2 regions of the Paenibacillus sp. J22FR83 genome follow, and region 1 is predicted to be linked to the other one. Evidence: predicted binding sites of a transcription regulator. Region 1 holds the regulator's gene; the other holds the start of a gene.
What was found. Region 1 encodes LexA, which represses DNA repair genes until DNA is damaged. Its sites were predicted from a motif close to CGAACATATGTTCG; they were not measured.

Region 1 (7,480 bases):
ATTGCACCCACAACATAACGCGGCCATTCCGGTGTCGAATATTTTTCCGCGGCAGCAATCGCCAATTTCGCAGCAGCGATGTTCAACTCGCGATGACGATCTTGCAAGTCATATTCTGCCAGTACGACACTCGTCGTTCCGAACGTATTCGTTTCTATCATATCAGCGCCGGCGGCGAAATAAGCTTCATGAATTTTTTGAATAACATCTGGGCGTGTAACACATAGAATTTCATTACATCCGTCTAGGTCATCGCTACCGAAATCCTCAGCAGTCAAATCCTCTTGCTGAATCATCGTACCCATGGCACCATCTAGGATCATAATCTTCTTCTTAAGCTGTTCTTGAATCGGTGGTTTCTTCATGACTAGACTCCCTCTCAACTTTTCCTAACGCAGAATCATAAAAAACGACAAATTATGTTAAGATTTAGTGTAACAGAATACGGCTTCTATGAAAAGATTTTGAATTATCATTAATTCCTATTGGATTTATCGGAAAAATTTATTTCCTTCCATCGACAGTTAGCTTGATATCCACTATAATATGTATATATTTATTTATGAAAGAGGGATATCACATGGCACAAATTAGAATTCGTAACACCAATGAGCGCATCGAAGGCGAAGCAGAAGTTAAAGCCTTCTTAGATAGTCAAGAAGTCGTATACGAACATTGGGATGCGAACAAGCTTCCTGCAGCACTTCGTGAGAAATTCATCCTTAGCGATGACGAGAAAGCAGAAATCATTTCCACTTATGAAGCTGAAATTAAAGATCTAGCTGCACGACGCGGGTATGAAATTTGGGATGTTATCTCCCTATCTGACGTAACTCCGAATATTGAAGAATTATTGAAGAAATTCGAACAAGTGCACACGCATACCGAAGATGAAATTCGCGCTATCGTTTCTGGTAAAGGGATATTCATCATCAAGTCCGAAGAGCTAGGCTATTTCGATGTAGAACTTGAGCCAGGTGATGTGATTTCCGTTCCAGAAAACACGAACCATTTCTTCACCTTGATGGAAAATCGTGAAATCGTCGCTGTTCGCCTTTTCATCGAAAAAGATGGCTGGGTTGCTTACAATATTGATGATCCTGACTTTATTAAAGCTTAATCCAGCGTTCATGCAAACAAGAAAGCCCAATAGCACTTTAGACCATTGCGTCTTAAGCAGCTGTTGGGCTTTATTTCTATTGAAATTAACCTTTATCGATGATCGGTAAAATATCCTGAAGACGTGATACCTCATAAGCAGGTACAATTTCATCGCCACTCTTAAGTCCGTGATGATTAATCCAAATGTTGCGCATGCCAATACTTCCAGATCCTAAAATGTCTGTAGTCAGCTTGTCCCCAATCATAATGCCCTCTTCTTCACTAATTTCTAGAAGACCCAAAGCATAACGGAAAATGGCGGCAGCTGGCTTCCCTTGCCCAAATTCACCAGAAATCACGATATGATCAAAATAGGATGCAATCTCAGGCACTCCTGCTAATTTCTCTTTTTGCAAGTCAGGTGAACCATTGGTTAAAAGAAGAAGTTTGTATTTCCCTTTCAACGCATCTAATACTCGGAAGGTTTCTTCATATACATAAGGACGACTGCGACGTTCGGCAGCAAATAATTCCCCAAGCTTGTACCCTAACTCACGATCTTCAATTCCTAATCCCGCAAGTCCTCTAGTCCAAGATTCTGTTCGGTAGCCAGGAGCCAATTTCTCTAATTTACGGAAGTTCTCATCTTCGCCTTGCGTGAAGTTAGCCCATAGTCCTTCAAAAGGGTTAATCCCAATCATTTTGGTAAATGGGAACGGCTCGTATGATTCATATAAACTCCTAGCTTCTTTACGAACAGATGCTTCTAATTCCTCTGGGTTCAAGCCATTCACATGCTTCGCCGCCTCTGCACATGTTGCAGCAAAAGCCTCCTCCACACTACGATCATCCCATAACAGTGTATCATCCAAATCAAACAGAACAGCTTTCAACGTCATCATTCATTTCCCCTTTGAATGTAGTATCTATTGTAGTAAGGTTATTTCTCTTCGTCAGTAAACTTAATGGAATCTAATTGAACTTTCAGGTTACCCCTGAATGCGTTAATATAGATTTTCCTTAGCTCATTTCGCTCATCAATCTCTGCGTCAGTTAGGCCAACGGTCTTCGCCTTCCGAGCTAGTTCATTGATTCGCTCAATTGTCTTATCCATGCTGTCACTCATTGTAATCCTCCCAGTCAAAATTTCATATGATTACTACTTTGCCATCACCGATTAGGAATGTCAAGGAAACAACGCAAAGAGACATAGCAACAGGTGGCTATGCCTCGAACAATCATCTATAGCATGAACTATTAATAGCTCATTATGGTAGTAATATAACTTGTCCTTCTTGCAAGGAACTGTTCGATAAGTGATTAAATGATCTCAATTTCTCAACGTAAGAACGTGTGTTCTCACTTTTCTTTTTGTGAGCTTCTGCAATCCCCCAAAGCGTATCACCACTCTGAATAACAACCTTCTCGTGTTGCGTAGCTTTGGCTACTGCTTGTGCGGAAGTGATCGGTGTTGACACTGTTACTGAGCCTTCACCAGCATAGGCTTGTACGATCGCACCGAATGAAAACACAGTTCCAAGAATTACTGCTATCACTAAGAAACGAAGTAGTAGCTTCGCATATACCTGTTTAATCGTCATCCTTTTGGATGCATGAGCAGTACCTTGAAGTGTTGTTCTTCCATTAGATTGTGAATAAGCCATATACATAAAATCATCCCCCAAACATTTGTTCTGTTTTTAGAATAACACGAACACATGTTTGAGTCAACCATTTCTCGAACTTATGTTTGTACGAACTCGGGTTCTATGTTATACTTTGGGTAATGATTACCAGTATTGGAGTGATATCTTATGAGTAAAATTTCGCAGCGTCAACTAGCAATCATGGAATTCATTAAGAGCGAAGTGAAAGATAAGGGGTATCCGCCTTCCGTTCGAGAAATCGGCGAAGCTGTTGGACTTGCCTCCAGTTCTACCGTACATGGCCATTTGGAACGTCTTGAGAAAAAAGGCATGATTCGTCGAGATCCTACCAAACCGCGTGCAATTGAAATTCTAGGGCTTGATGGCGCCGAATCTCAATTCGCAGTGTCCGTCGCTCGTGTTCCCCTTGTTGGTAAAGTAACAGCTGGTGTTCCTATTACAGCCACTGAGAATATCGAAGATTACTTCCCTCTTCCTACAAGTATGGTCGGTGACAACAACGTGTTCATGCTGAGCATTATGGGAGACAGTATGATTGAAGCTGGTATTCATAATGGTGACTATGTGATCGTTAAACAACAACAAACCGCGAATAACGGTGATATCGTTGTCGCGATGACGGAAGATGATGAAGCTACTGTTAAGCGTTTCTACAAGGAGAAGGATCATATCCGCCTTCAACCAGAGAACTCCGCTTTACAACCTATTCTTTTGAAGAATGTAACGATTCTTGGACGAGTAATTGGATTGTTCCGGGATATGTAAGTTCGGCAGATATCACAAAAAAAGCAAGGCTCTCCAAGTGAATTTCACTTAAGAGCCTTGCTTTTTACATTTAAAACGTCAATACCCAGTTCCCTGCACGGAAGATTGGTTCGATCGAACCATCAGCCAGTTCCCCATCGATTTCAAGCTCTGCAGAACCGATCATGAAGTCTACATGAATTAATGAGCTATTCCCTCCGCGATCCTTTAACTCTGCATTCGATAGCTTCGTACCATCCTTCAAGTTAATTGGGTAACAACTACCCAATGCCAAGTGGCATGAAGCATTCTCGTCAATGCCTGTGTTGTAGAAAATACGATTCAAATTGGAAATCGGCGAATCAAAAGGTACGAGTGCAACCTCACCTAAATAGCGTGCGCCTTCATCCATATCCAACAAACGTGCCAAGTGCTCATAACCCACCTCTGCTTGAAAGTCTACTACCTTTCCAGCTTCGAACGTAAAAGAGAACCGGTCCACTAAAGCCCCGTTGATATTTAATGGCATCGTACTTGCAACTGTACCATTAACACCAGTTCGGTTAGGAATGGTGAACACTTCTTCTGTCGGCATGTTGGCCACGTAACGCACACCGCGCGAGTTTTTATTATCCCCACCTAGCCAAATATGTCCTTCCGGTAGCTCGACGCGTAAATCCGTCCCTGTAGCCCGGTATCGCAATGCTTTATAACTTCTTTCATTCAACGAGCTATGTATAGCTTTCAACGTATCCAAATGTGACTGCCAAGCCTCAATAGGATTTTCTTCATAGACACGGTTAATTTTAAAAATAGCATCCCACATCGCAGGAACTCGCTGCTCCTCGGGCAGATCACCATACACAATAGAAGCCCAAGCCTCCGTAGGAGCTTTAATTAAACACCAACTGAACTCACCTGTTCGCACATATTGCTGATACTTGCTTCTTGCTGTTGAAGCGGCTTTCGATGCTCGAGAAATTAAACTGGCATCTATACCATCGTATAAATTCGGATTCGGTACTTTAATGTTCAATAAAGCCCCTCCGTTTTCAACAAAACGTTCGAGCATCGTCGTATACCACTCTGGATAGTAATCCATTGAATCCTCGGATGCATAGTCAAATTTATTACGAGTTACCACATCATCCTGCCAATGCACATGGACAAAATTTGCTCCAGCCTCGTAAGCTTTCTGCACGATTAATCTTGTTAAATCCAATGTCTCAATGGGTGCTTCCACCAACAAATCCTGACCTTTATTTAAGTTAACACCGATTCGAATGACTAACTCTGCATACTTCTCTAAATGACGATTTAAATTATCCATTGTTCAATTACACTCCTTCGCATTAAAAAGCCCATCAGTACATGCTATGCGAGTCTGAAGGGCGATACGTATCTAACTGTCCCTCTAATCATACAATACCCGATTAGTGATTAGCAATGAATGGAGCACAGGAGTCTGCGTTGAGCTAATCTACTACTCAAGAGGTGTTATCGAGGGATGTTGGTCAAATTTTGGGAATGAGTTTTCCCCTATCGGGCTTTGGTAGCTCGGATTTTGGTGATGGGCTTGGAAGGTAAGCTAGTTGATAAGTTTTTGAGTTGCCGGTGGGCTGAGTTGCTGAAAGGTAAGTTGATAAATGGTGTATTTGGGGGCTAGAAACTAATGAGAAACTTGAATTAACTGGAAAATACACAGGTATTTGGACTGACTTTCTTCAAAAACTCTACTTAGATGGAAAAAATGTAGTTATTTTCGCCATTACCGATCAAATCGTGTGAAATGGTTAAAATTAACTGTATGAAAACCCCCGACGCTCAGCGTCGAGGGTTTCAATGATCCTAGTAGAGGGATAGATATTGATCTCTTTCCCATTGGTGAACTTGTGTGCGGTACATATCCCACTCAATTTCTTTTAACTCATAGAAATGCGCTAGCGCATGCTCACCAAGTGTGTCGCAAACAACATCGTCACGAAGCAACTCGTCTAACGCTTGTTTCAAGTTAAGAGGCAAGCTAGGAATGCCTTCTGCTTCACGCTCTTCTTCCGTCATCACATAGATGTTGCGATCTGTTGGCGGAGGAAGTTGCATTTTGTTCTTAATGCCATCCAAACCAGCTGCAAGCATAACAGCAAGTGCCAGGTAAGGATTTGCCGCTGGATCCGGGTTACGAACTTCAACACGTGTACTAAGTCCACGGGAAGCAGGAATCCGAATCATTGGGCTACGGTTACTAGCAGACCAAGCTACATAACAAGGGGCTTCATAACCAGGAACTAGACGTTTGTATGAGTTAACTGTTGGGTTCGTAATTGCTGCGAAAGAACGCGCATGACGGAGAACACCAGCCATATATTGTCTTGCAACTGTGCTCAAGCCTAATTTGTCGCTTTCCTCGTAGAAGACATTCGTTTCGCCTTTGAACAAGGATTGGTGACAGTGCATACCAGAGCCATTCATTCCGAACAACGGTTTCGGCATAAATGTTGCATGCAAACCATGCTGTCTAGCTACTGTTTTAACAACAAGTTTGAACGTTTGAATTTGGTCAGCGGCTTTAATCGCATCCGCATATTTAAAATCGATTTCGTGCTGACCTGGCGCTACTTCATGGTGGGACGCTTCAATTTCGAAGCCCATTTCTTCGAGCGTTAACACAATATCACGACGACAGTTTTCCCCAAGATCCATCGGAGCCAAATCGAAGTAACCACCTTGGTCATTCAATTCAGTTGTCGGGTTGCCTTTGTCATCCGTTTTGAACAAGAAGAATTCTGGCTCAGGTCCAACGTTCATTGCTGTGTAACCCATTTCTTCTGCTTGTTTCAAGGCATTTTTCAAAATAGCGCGCGGATCCCCAGCGAATGGCGTTCCGTCAGGCATATAGATATCGCAGATCAATCGAGCGACTTTGCTTTCTGTAACCCATGGGAAAATAACCCATGTATCCAAATCAGGATATAGGTACATATCTGATTCTTCAATACGTACATACCCTTCGATAGAAGATCCATCGAACATCATTTTATTATCAAGCGCTTTCTCAAGTTGGCTTAAAGGAATTTCAACGTTTTTAATGCTTCCCATCAAGTCTGTGAATTGCAATCGGATAAAGCGAACGTTTTCAGCTTTGGCAATACGAAGAATATCATCTTTAGTATAGTTATTATTATAGGTCACGTGTGCATTCTCCTCTCAAATGTTACGGGATTTAAGCATTCGAATTTACTTGTAAAATCGGGACAACTGACCTTGAATCAATGAAACCTGATCCGGGCGCTTCCCTCCGCCAATCAATTGTTGCTTCAGCATTTTGTGCAATTGAGAGTCGGTTAATTCTTTCCGTTTCACTTCCGTGTGCTCGTTTAGAATCGTTGCATCTTCAGAGTCCTTATCCACAGGAATTAGAACTTGTTTGATACCCGCAATGTTGACACCTTTTTCAATCAAATCTTTAATCTCAAGAAGACGTTCTACGTCATTAAACGAATAGAGCCTTTGATTACCAGCTGTTCGAGCTGGGATGATTAATTCGTGTTGTTCATAGTAACGAATTTGTCGTGCTGTTAAATCTGTCAGCTTCATGACGATCCCTATGGGGAATAACGCCATATTCCTACGTATTTCATCACTCATACTAATCACTCCTGGTCAGTAAGTACCTCATTCTCATTGTACCTTTCTCACAAAAACGTGTCAAGGAGTGTTAGGTTTGTTTACAGTTTAATTTTTCACAGCAATCCCTTATCTTCCATATGTTGGAGGGCCGTTAGTACACCTAACTTACAATGTGAGTAGGTCAAACCGCCTTGCATATAAGCGATAAAAGGTTCACGTATTGGCGCGTCTGCGGATAGTTCTAAGCTGCCTCCTTGAATGAACGTTCCTGCAGCCATGATAACAGGATGCTCATACCCAGGCATGTCCCAAGGCTCGGGAACGACATGTGAATCGACAGC
Region 2 (7,480 bases), on a different contig from region 1:
AAAAGCCAGACTTGTTCCAGGTTCAATGGAAACCGCAGCTGTTAAGATGGAAGCACCCGCACTATTTAATACATCCAAGGTAATCGCAGCAGGTCCTGAATCAAATTTCACATATCCCGTGCCCACTAGGTTCGGATTAATATTATTCGTGTAAGCGACAATGTCTACATCTGCGGCAATTACTGTGCCAGTCCATGGCGCACATACTTTATCCTGTACGAAATTTTTCTCTGAGCAGCAAGTTAAAGCTGTAGCCGAATTATCGCATGCCATAGGTAAGAAAACCTCCGTTTTTTGTTGTTTCTAAACTATTTAATGCAGGCAATCACCTGTACGCTTGGACATTCGCCTGAATAACGAATATTTAATATGACATGTGGGGGGAGATTTTAAAAGGAGGATATGTATGTTCGCATGTGATGGTGAGAGTCAAATGTGCTTGTGCTGAGTATTTACACCATTTTCTAACGTGGTTCCGTTACTTGGATAGCCAAGGAATATAAGAACACAACGTCGAATAAGAAAAACATACTGCTCACTTGTCGTTTGAACGAATTGGCAGATATGCATTGTAAAAAGGAAGGCAATATTCACCGAGTAATAGTAAAGATTGGAGTTAATAAATGAACAATACATATCAGAAGTATATAGTGGTCTACTGTTTATTGATTCCAGCATCGGTCATGTTTAGTGTAGCTGCAAAGGATACGATACCTTATTCAGGTCTAATTGGTTGGGGACTCGCCACATTGTTCATTATTTTGGCTAGTGTCATGTTTGGATTAGCTAGGAGGAAGTAATTTAATCACGATTCTACTAATCATAGCAAGGTGGCTCAAAGGATGGAGATTTTCCCAGAAGAACACGAACTTATCGATATTTTTGGATGTGAACCACAATTAACCTTAGAAGATTTGGATGTTCCTGACTACTATAAACAATGGAGGTTCATTCTAAAACGAGAGGCTGATGTGCTAGAGTTTGATATAGAACCAAGTATCTCTTCTGTTTATATGAGATGGCATCAAGAAAACAAGGTCATACTAGAACTTGCACTAGAAGAAGTTTATGGATTAGAAATAAAAAAACAAGGAGATTCGGAATTTGTTTTGTTGTTATTCCATGATAAACAATTTAAAACTCTAACTTTAAGAACAAAACCTTACATATCAGTTGTTTGGGGAACAGCTAAAACTTGAAAAAAATTAAGTCAGGTGTTAGACGATTTTGTATAGAAGTGTGAGGTGAATACATATGAGGAACATCGTTAAAGACGCTCAATTTCTCAAAGAGAGAACTGAGATGATGTATTATTTTCAGGAAATGTTCCACAAACCAGAGGAAACTGAAATTATTAGTTCACCATCGAAGAAATTTAAACTGGTAGTCTATCACTATAATCATATGGAAGGAATTACCAGGTATAATTACACTAAAGGGATAGTCATGGACAGTAACAACAATATTATTGACACTATCTATAGAAACCTCGGCTCATTTTTACATAGTTGGTTGGAGGCAAATGGAACTGAATACCTATTGTGCGGACTTGATTATCAGGGTTATTCAATTATTGATTTATTGAATAGACAAACTAAACATTATGTCCCTGAAGAAGCTTATAAAGGTCGTGGGTTCTGCTGGGCTGAAATAGTATATTTCCAACAAAAAAATCTAATAGTGGTTGATGGCTGCTACTGGGCATGTCCGTATGAGCTTGTCTTTTATGATTTTTCTAGTCCGATGAGTGTTCCATATAAAGAATTATTTCGTGTTGAGGTAGATAGTATTAAAAATTGGGGTAACTGGAAAACGATCCATAAGATTAGTTATGTTGATGAGGAAAATAACGAGAAGGAATTTGTTTTTTAGAAGCGTTTTAACGCAGGAGAAGGAGAACAGTGATAATGGTTGAAACATATGTATGGGGAATATTCGTAGCGGATAATACAAAATCATTCCCGAATTTCTTTCCAGTTGGCCTATTCACAACACGCGAATTAGCCTTGAAGCAAATTGAATCCATGCCCAGAGATAATAACTACCAACTGCTTCGGATGCCAATTAACAATGACTTTTCTTACTATCATAAAAAGAACGGAAAGTTAATTGGGATGGATGCTATTCATCATGAACATTTTCATTTTAAAGATGAGTCTATTAAAGAGATGTAACTAGCGATTCTTATTGGTAGCGCCGCAGCTATTACATAACATCTGCCAGTTTTTTCGATTAACCTCTCCCCATGTTCGATTATTTTATTGCAATTAGGCCGTGTAAGCGATTTTCTTTGACTAAATTCACGTAATTATGCCCAGAGTTCATCTGGGTTTTTGGTGTTTTTATCCATTACTCAAATATTTAAAAAACCACTTGCATAACGAATACCTGTTCGGTATATAATATGGAAAAACGAATGTATGTTCGCATATGGTGGTGAGAACATGAGTGGTTCATCAAGAGTAGAGACAGAAGAGGATGTTCAAATGATCAAGGAATACACATTGTTGCCGATTTTGCTTGATATGCTGGCAAGAGATATGGAAGAGCTTAAGGTTTATAAAGATAAAATTGTTTATAATCATATTCTTTTCTATCTCAGAGAGGTTGAGATGGGGATTTATCCAGAATTACAACAGTTGAAAAGCAAGATGAAGCAGCGAGAGATTAAGGTAATTCACACGGAAATGAATGCTTTAGGGATTCAAGTCGAATACAAAGTTCGAGGTTACATTCATCATTTCACGATGCTTCGTAGTTTGGTCAAGGCTGAGCTTATGACTATGCTGATGAATATGCGGGGGGAATTGCGATGAGTAAGGGGAACAAGGGTGGGGAACGAACGATCTTCTTGGCGGATTGTCAGAGTTTTTATGCCAGCATCGAGAAGGCCGATCATCCAGGACTAGAGAATAAGCCGGTTGCCGTTGCGGGAGATCCTGCGCTCCGGTCGGGTATTATTTTAGCTGCCTGCCCTGTTGCCAAAGGCTTCGGCGTATCGACAGCCGAGCGGTTGGGTGAAGCGCTGAAGAAGTGCCCTGAGCTGATCGTTATGCGGCCGAGGATGCAGCATTATATTAATATTTCACTGATGATTACTGAGATTTATCAGGAGTTTACGGATCTCGTTGAAATATTTAGTATTGATGAGCAGTTCCTAGACGTCACAGGGAGTCTGTCGCATTACGGGAATGCAGAGAACCTAGCGATGGCCCTGCAGTATAAGGTGCTCAAGCAAACAGGCGTTAAAGTTCGTGTAGGCATTAGCTCAAATAAAATTTTAGCGAAGATCGCGACCGATATTTGGGCGAAAAAGAATGCGAGCGGCATTTTCACACTGCTGCCTTCCGATCTTGCTGAACTGTGGGAGCAGCCTGTTAGCAAAATGTTTGGAGTTGGCTCGCGGATGACCGCCCATTTTGCCAAGTTGGGCATGTATACCGTTGGCGATGTGGCACGAACACCGCTGCCGCAGCTCAAGCAGAAGTTTCGCGCGCGTTTCGGCAAGCAGTCGGACATTCATGCGGAGGTCATGTGGCGAACGGCAAACGGGCTGGATGACAGTCCAGTCACGCCGGGTACGTTCGATACGCCGCCGAAGTCGATCGGGCATATGATGACGCTGCCGAGAGACTATGCAGAATCGTCAGAAGTGAATACGATACTCATGGAGCTGACGGAAGAGGTGTGTCGGGATTGCCGGCGCAAAGGCTATATGGCGTCTATCGTGACGGTGAGTTGCATGTGCAGTCCCTTTGATGCGCCGACAGGCTTCTCGCGACAGATGAAGATGCCGGACCCGACGAATCATACCGGTACTGTATTTCAAGCTGTGAAACAGCTTTTCTATAAATTCTGGGACACGATGCCAGTGCGTCGTGCAGGTGTTATGTTAAGCCAGTTCGTGGACGATGAAACGTATCAGCTCACGCTTTTTGAAGATCAAGTGAAGGCACGTGAATTAGAGAAGGTAACGGATCGCATTAAGGATCGGTTCGGCAATGCGGCAATTGTTCGGGCGTCCTCCTTGACGACAGCTGGCCAAGCGAAGGTTCGCTCGCTCAAAATCGGAGGTCATTACAAATGAGCAAAAAATTGCAGAATAACGGTTTATGGGAGTCAAGCCGCATGATGTTACCCCAACACCGGGAAGCAGCTCAGGGCCAGCGTCATGATAAACCGATTCCTACGAAGCGCCCAACAGCGGACGATATTAGTATTATACGAGAATCTGTGCTGCTGCCAGTCATGCATACGATTATTGTGAGAAGGGCGAGCGAAGTGGAACGCTCCTCCGAGATGCTAAGGACCCTCTATTCGAAGGTAGCTCAGGTGCTGGCCAAGAATATGTACGCCGATTTAGCGAAAGTAAAGCGCTATATGCTCGAGAATGACATGCATGTCGCGGAAGAGGAGAAAGACGATCAGATGATCCGTTACCGGTATCGGTGCCGCGAGCATGAAGATCGATTTACGATGACGAGGGACTATATGCGTGCTGAAATTGGGGCAAGAATCGGCCGCTATGCCGACAGTCTGGTCACAACCATTTATGCGACGGATCCGCGTGTGAGTGTGTTAGAGAAGGAAACGAAGAAAAAATTGTGAATCAGCCTGAATATAACGCTAGCGCTCTTCGCACAGCTTGAAGAATAACGGTTCTTCAGGCTGTGCGAATTGACGTAAGCCTATCTTTTTTCCATAATGGAGAAAGGAGAATGGATAACCGTGTGAAGGAGAAGGATGTTTAGCTATGTGCGGACGCTATACGATCACCGTAACGTTAGAAGAGTTGATGCTGCGCTACGATATGTACGATACTTTTATGCCGAGATATAGTCCTAAATATAACGTTGCGCCCGGTCAGCAGGTGATGGCGATTGTGCATGATGGGCAGCGAAATAAGCTAGGCGAACTGCGCTGGGGACTGATTCCTGAATGGGCCAAAGATGAGAAAGTTGGCTACCAGATGCTTAATGCGCGCTCCGAGACCTTGGCGGACAAGCCTGCCTTCCGCAAGCCATTTGAACGTAAACGCTGCCTAATTCCAGCAGATTCTTTCTATGATTGGAAAGGAAGCGGCAAGCATAAGCAGCCTATGCGCATCATGCTGCGCAGCAAGGAGTTGTTTAGTATGGCAGGGCTTTACGATACATGGACATCTCCCGAAGGAGTGCGCATCTCGACATGCACGGTCATTACCACGGAATCGAACGAGATGATGAAGGATATTCATGAGCGTATGCCGGTTATTTTGCCACGAGAGAAGGAAGCTGTTTGGTTAGACCGCAGTATGAAGAACGTTGATCAACTTCGTCCGCTTCTGAAACCGTACCCCTCAGAGCTCATGATGGCGTATCCAGTGTCAAGTCGAGTAGGGAATGTACGCAATGATGATGAGCAATGTATCGAGCCGATACGTCTGTTGCTTTAAAAGGTTGAGGGAATAGGAGCGTCAAGAAACATGAGAAATGGGATGTGGCTCAGGGTCACGATTATACTTGCTATTGTAGCGGCGATTAACGGCTATATAGGCTGGCACTTGAAGGTTTTTCTATCGCATGTAGGGGGAGCTTTATTTCATCCCTGGTTGTATTGGCCTGTGTTTTGGATCGTTGCGTTCGCCTATGTCATAGGGCGGTTTGGAGCGAAGGTTCTGCCTCCGACGCTAACTCGACTGCTTAACATCATCGGCTCCTACTGGTTGGCTCTCATTCAATTTGGGATCCTTCTTCTGCCGGTAACAGATGTGGTGATTGGTGTGCTGTATGCATCGTCTGTTCCGTCAGCTAGCTATGTGCCTATACTGGTTACAGCCATTGTCCTTATTCTCCTACTAGTAGGCTCTTATCTGGCGCGAACTCCGGTGATCCGCAAATATGAGATTACGATTCCCAAGCAAGCTGGGGACTGGGAAAGCCTTCGGGTCGCTGTCGCTTCGGATATTCATTTGGGGGCTGTCGTTGGCAACCGCCATTTGCGCAAGCTAGTCAAGCAGGTGAAGGCAATGGGGCCTGATTTGATTTTGTTGCCAGGTGATGTCATTGATGATGATATTAAACCTTTTATCCGGTATCACATGGGACAGACCATGCGAGAGCTGCAAGCTCCATTGGGCGTGTATGCTGTGCTTGGCAACCATGAATACTATGGCGGACATATTCCAGCCTTCGTGGAACAAATGGAACAAATCGGCGTTCGTGTGCTGATGGATGAAGTTGTTCATGTTCAAGAGCGCTTATTTATTGTGGGACGTAAAGATAAATCAGCCGAACATGCCGTTGGCGGACGTCAATCGTTAGCCTCCTTGATGGAGGGAGTTGATCTTGCGCAGCCGATTATCGTGATGGACCATCAACCTTACCAGTTAGATGTCGCCGCCGCCGCAGGCGTTGATGTGAATGTGTCAGGCCATACACACCGTGGTCAAATAGCGCCGAACCACCTGTTCACTAGACGTATCTTTGAACTGGATTGGGGCTACTTACGCAAAGGGAATTTACATGCGCTGGTGTCCTCGGGCTTCGGAACGTGGGGACCGCCGATACGGCTAGGCAGCCAATCCGAAATTATTGAGCTGACAATCCATTTTACAAGTCATGACAGAAAAGAGGGGTAACCAATGCAAGAGTTAGAGAAGAAACAAATTACGCCTGCGGAATTGGCGGCAGCGATGATGCAGTTTACGATGAAGGGCATAGAAAATAGCTGGGAAACGCTAAAGCCTGTTATAGTTGCCTACCTACCACAACCTGTCTTAACGATGGCCAAAGAAGATGAACTGTTAAGAGAGATTTATGTAGCGGCGTTGGCGCTAGAGATTTACTGCATCCCGCACGCATTTGAGGAAGAAACAGCACGCTTAGTCAGCTTAGGCATGGGCGAAGTGATGGCTTCAGACAACTTAGCAGAGCATCGACTATCGGAATCAATCGTACAGTTGTATCTCCCTAGATTAGAGGCAGTAACAGAGGAGGATCCAGCAGATTTGGCGCTTAAGCTGGTCCACGAAGCAACGAGAATTCTGTACGACCGCATAGAGTTACCGTTAAAGCCTACAGATCCAAGTACCAGTTTATTGTGGGCAAAGTTATTTCCTTTTTTGGTTGGTATCGTTGGAAAATGGCCTATCTTGGCCACGAAATTTGAAGTAAAGACAGAGTAGTGGGCGTATAAGCCTCACGACGGAGGGGAGCAGCACGAATGGCAAACAAACGGATTCATGTCTATGTGTTATCAGGATTTCTCGGGAGCGGTAAGACGACGTTACTTACCAAGGCCATCGATTATTTCACCGAAGCGGGTCGCAAGCCGGCTGTGATTATGAATGAAATAGGCGAAGTGAATTTGGATGGACAATTAATCGCTAATGAAGTTCCCATGTCGGAGCTGCTTGGCGGATGCATATGTTGTTCGAGTCGTGGTGATCTTGCCACAGCGTTGAACGAATTAGTGACAGGAGAGCAGCCAGATTTAATTT

Region 2: AC58PV_RS10460 (YhjD family protein) is a predicted target of LexA. The motif match lies at 2,414-2,427, and genes of this name have one in related genera.

The regions. Positions count from the first base shown of each region.
Region 1 covers NZ_JCAUAM010000004.1:31,760-39,239, reverse strand. The annotation lists gene metH (methionine synthase) at 1-365, opposite strand, end outside; gene AC58PV_RS08565 (1,2-dihydroxy-3-keto-5-methylthiopentene dioxygenase) at 581-1,120, shown strand; gene AC58PV_RS08560 (HAD family hydrolase) at 1,206-2,000, opposite strand; gene AC58PV_RS08555 (DUF896 domain-containing protein) at 2,042-2,227, opposite strand; gene AC58PV_RS08550 (LysM peptidoglycan-binding domain-containing protein) at 2,370-2,771, opposite strand; gene lexA (transcriptional repressor LexA) at 2,916-3,533, shown strand; gene AC58PV_RS08540 (aminopeptidase) at 3,604-4,842, opposite strand; gene glnA (type I glutamate--ammonia ligase) at 5,361-6,701, opposite strand; gene AC58PV_RS08530 (MerR family transcriptional regulator) at 6,747-7,157, opposite strand; gene AC58PV_RS08525 (methionine gamma-lyase family protein) at 7,253-7,480, opposite strand, start outside.
Region 2 covers NZ_JCAUAM010000005.1:28,368-35,847, forward strand. The annotation lists gene AC58PV_RS10435 (DUF3992 domain-containing protein) at 1-273, opposite strand, end outside; gene AC58PV_RS10440 (hypothetical protein) at 624-800, shown strand; gene AC58PV_RS10445 (hypothetical protein) at 843-1,199, shown strand; gene AC58PV_RS10450 (hypothetical protein) at 1,255-1,872, shown strand; gene AC58PV_RS10455 (hypothetical protein) at 1,908-2,174, shown strand; gene AC58PV_RS10460 (YhjD family protein) at 2,445-2,816, shown strand; gene AC58PV_RS10465 (DNA polymerase IV) at 2,813-4,087, shown strand; gene AC58PV_RS10470 (YhjD family protein) at 4,084-4,608, shown strand; gene AC58PV_RS10475 (SOS response-associated peptidase) at 4,754-5,434, shown strand; gene AC58PV_RS10480 (metallophosphoesterase) at 5,465-6,619, shown strand; gene AC58PV_RS10485 (hypothetical protein) at 6,623-7,165, shown strand; gene AC58PV_RS10490 (CobW family GTP-binding protein) at 7,204-7,480, shown strand, end outside.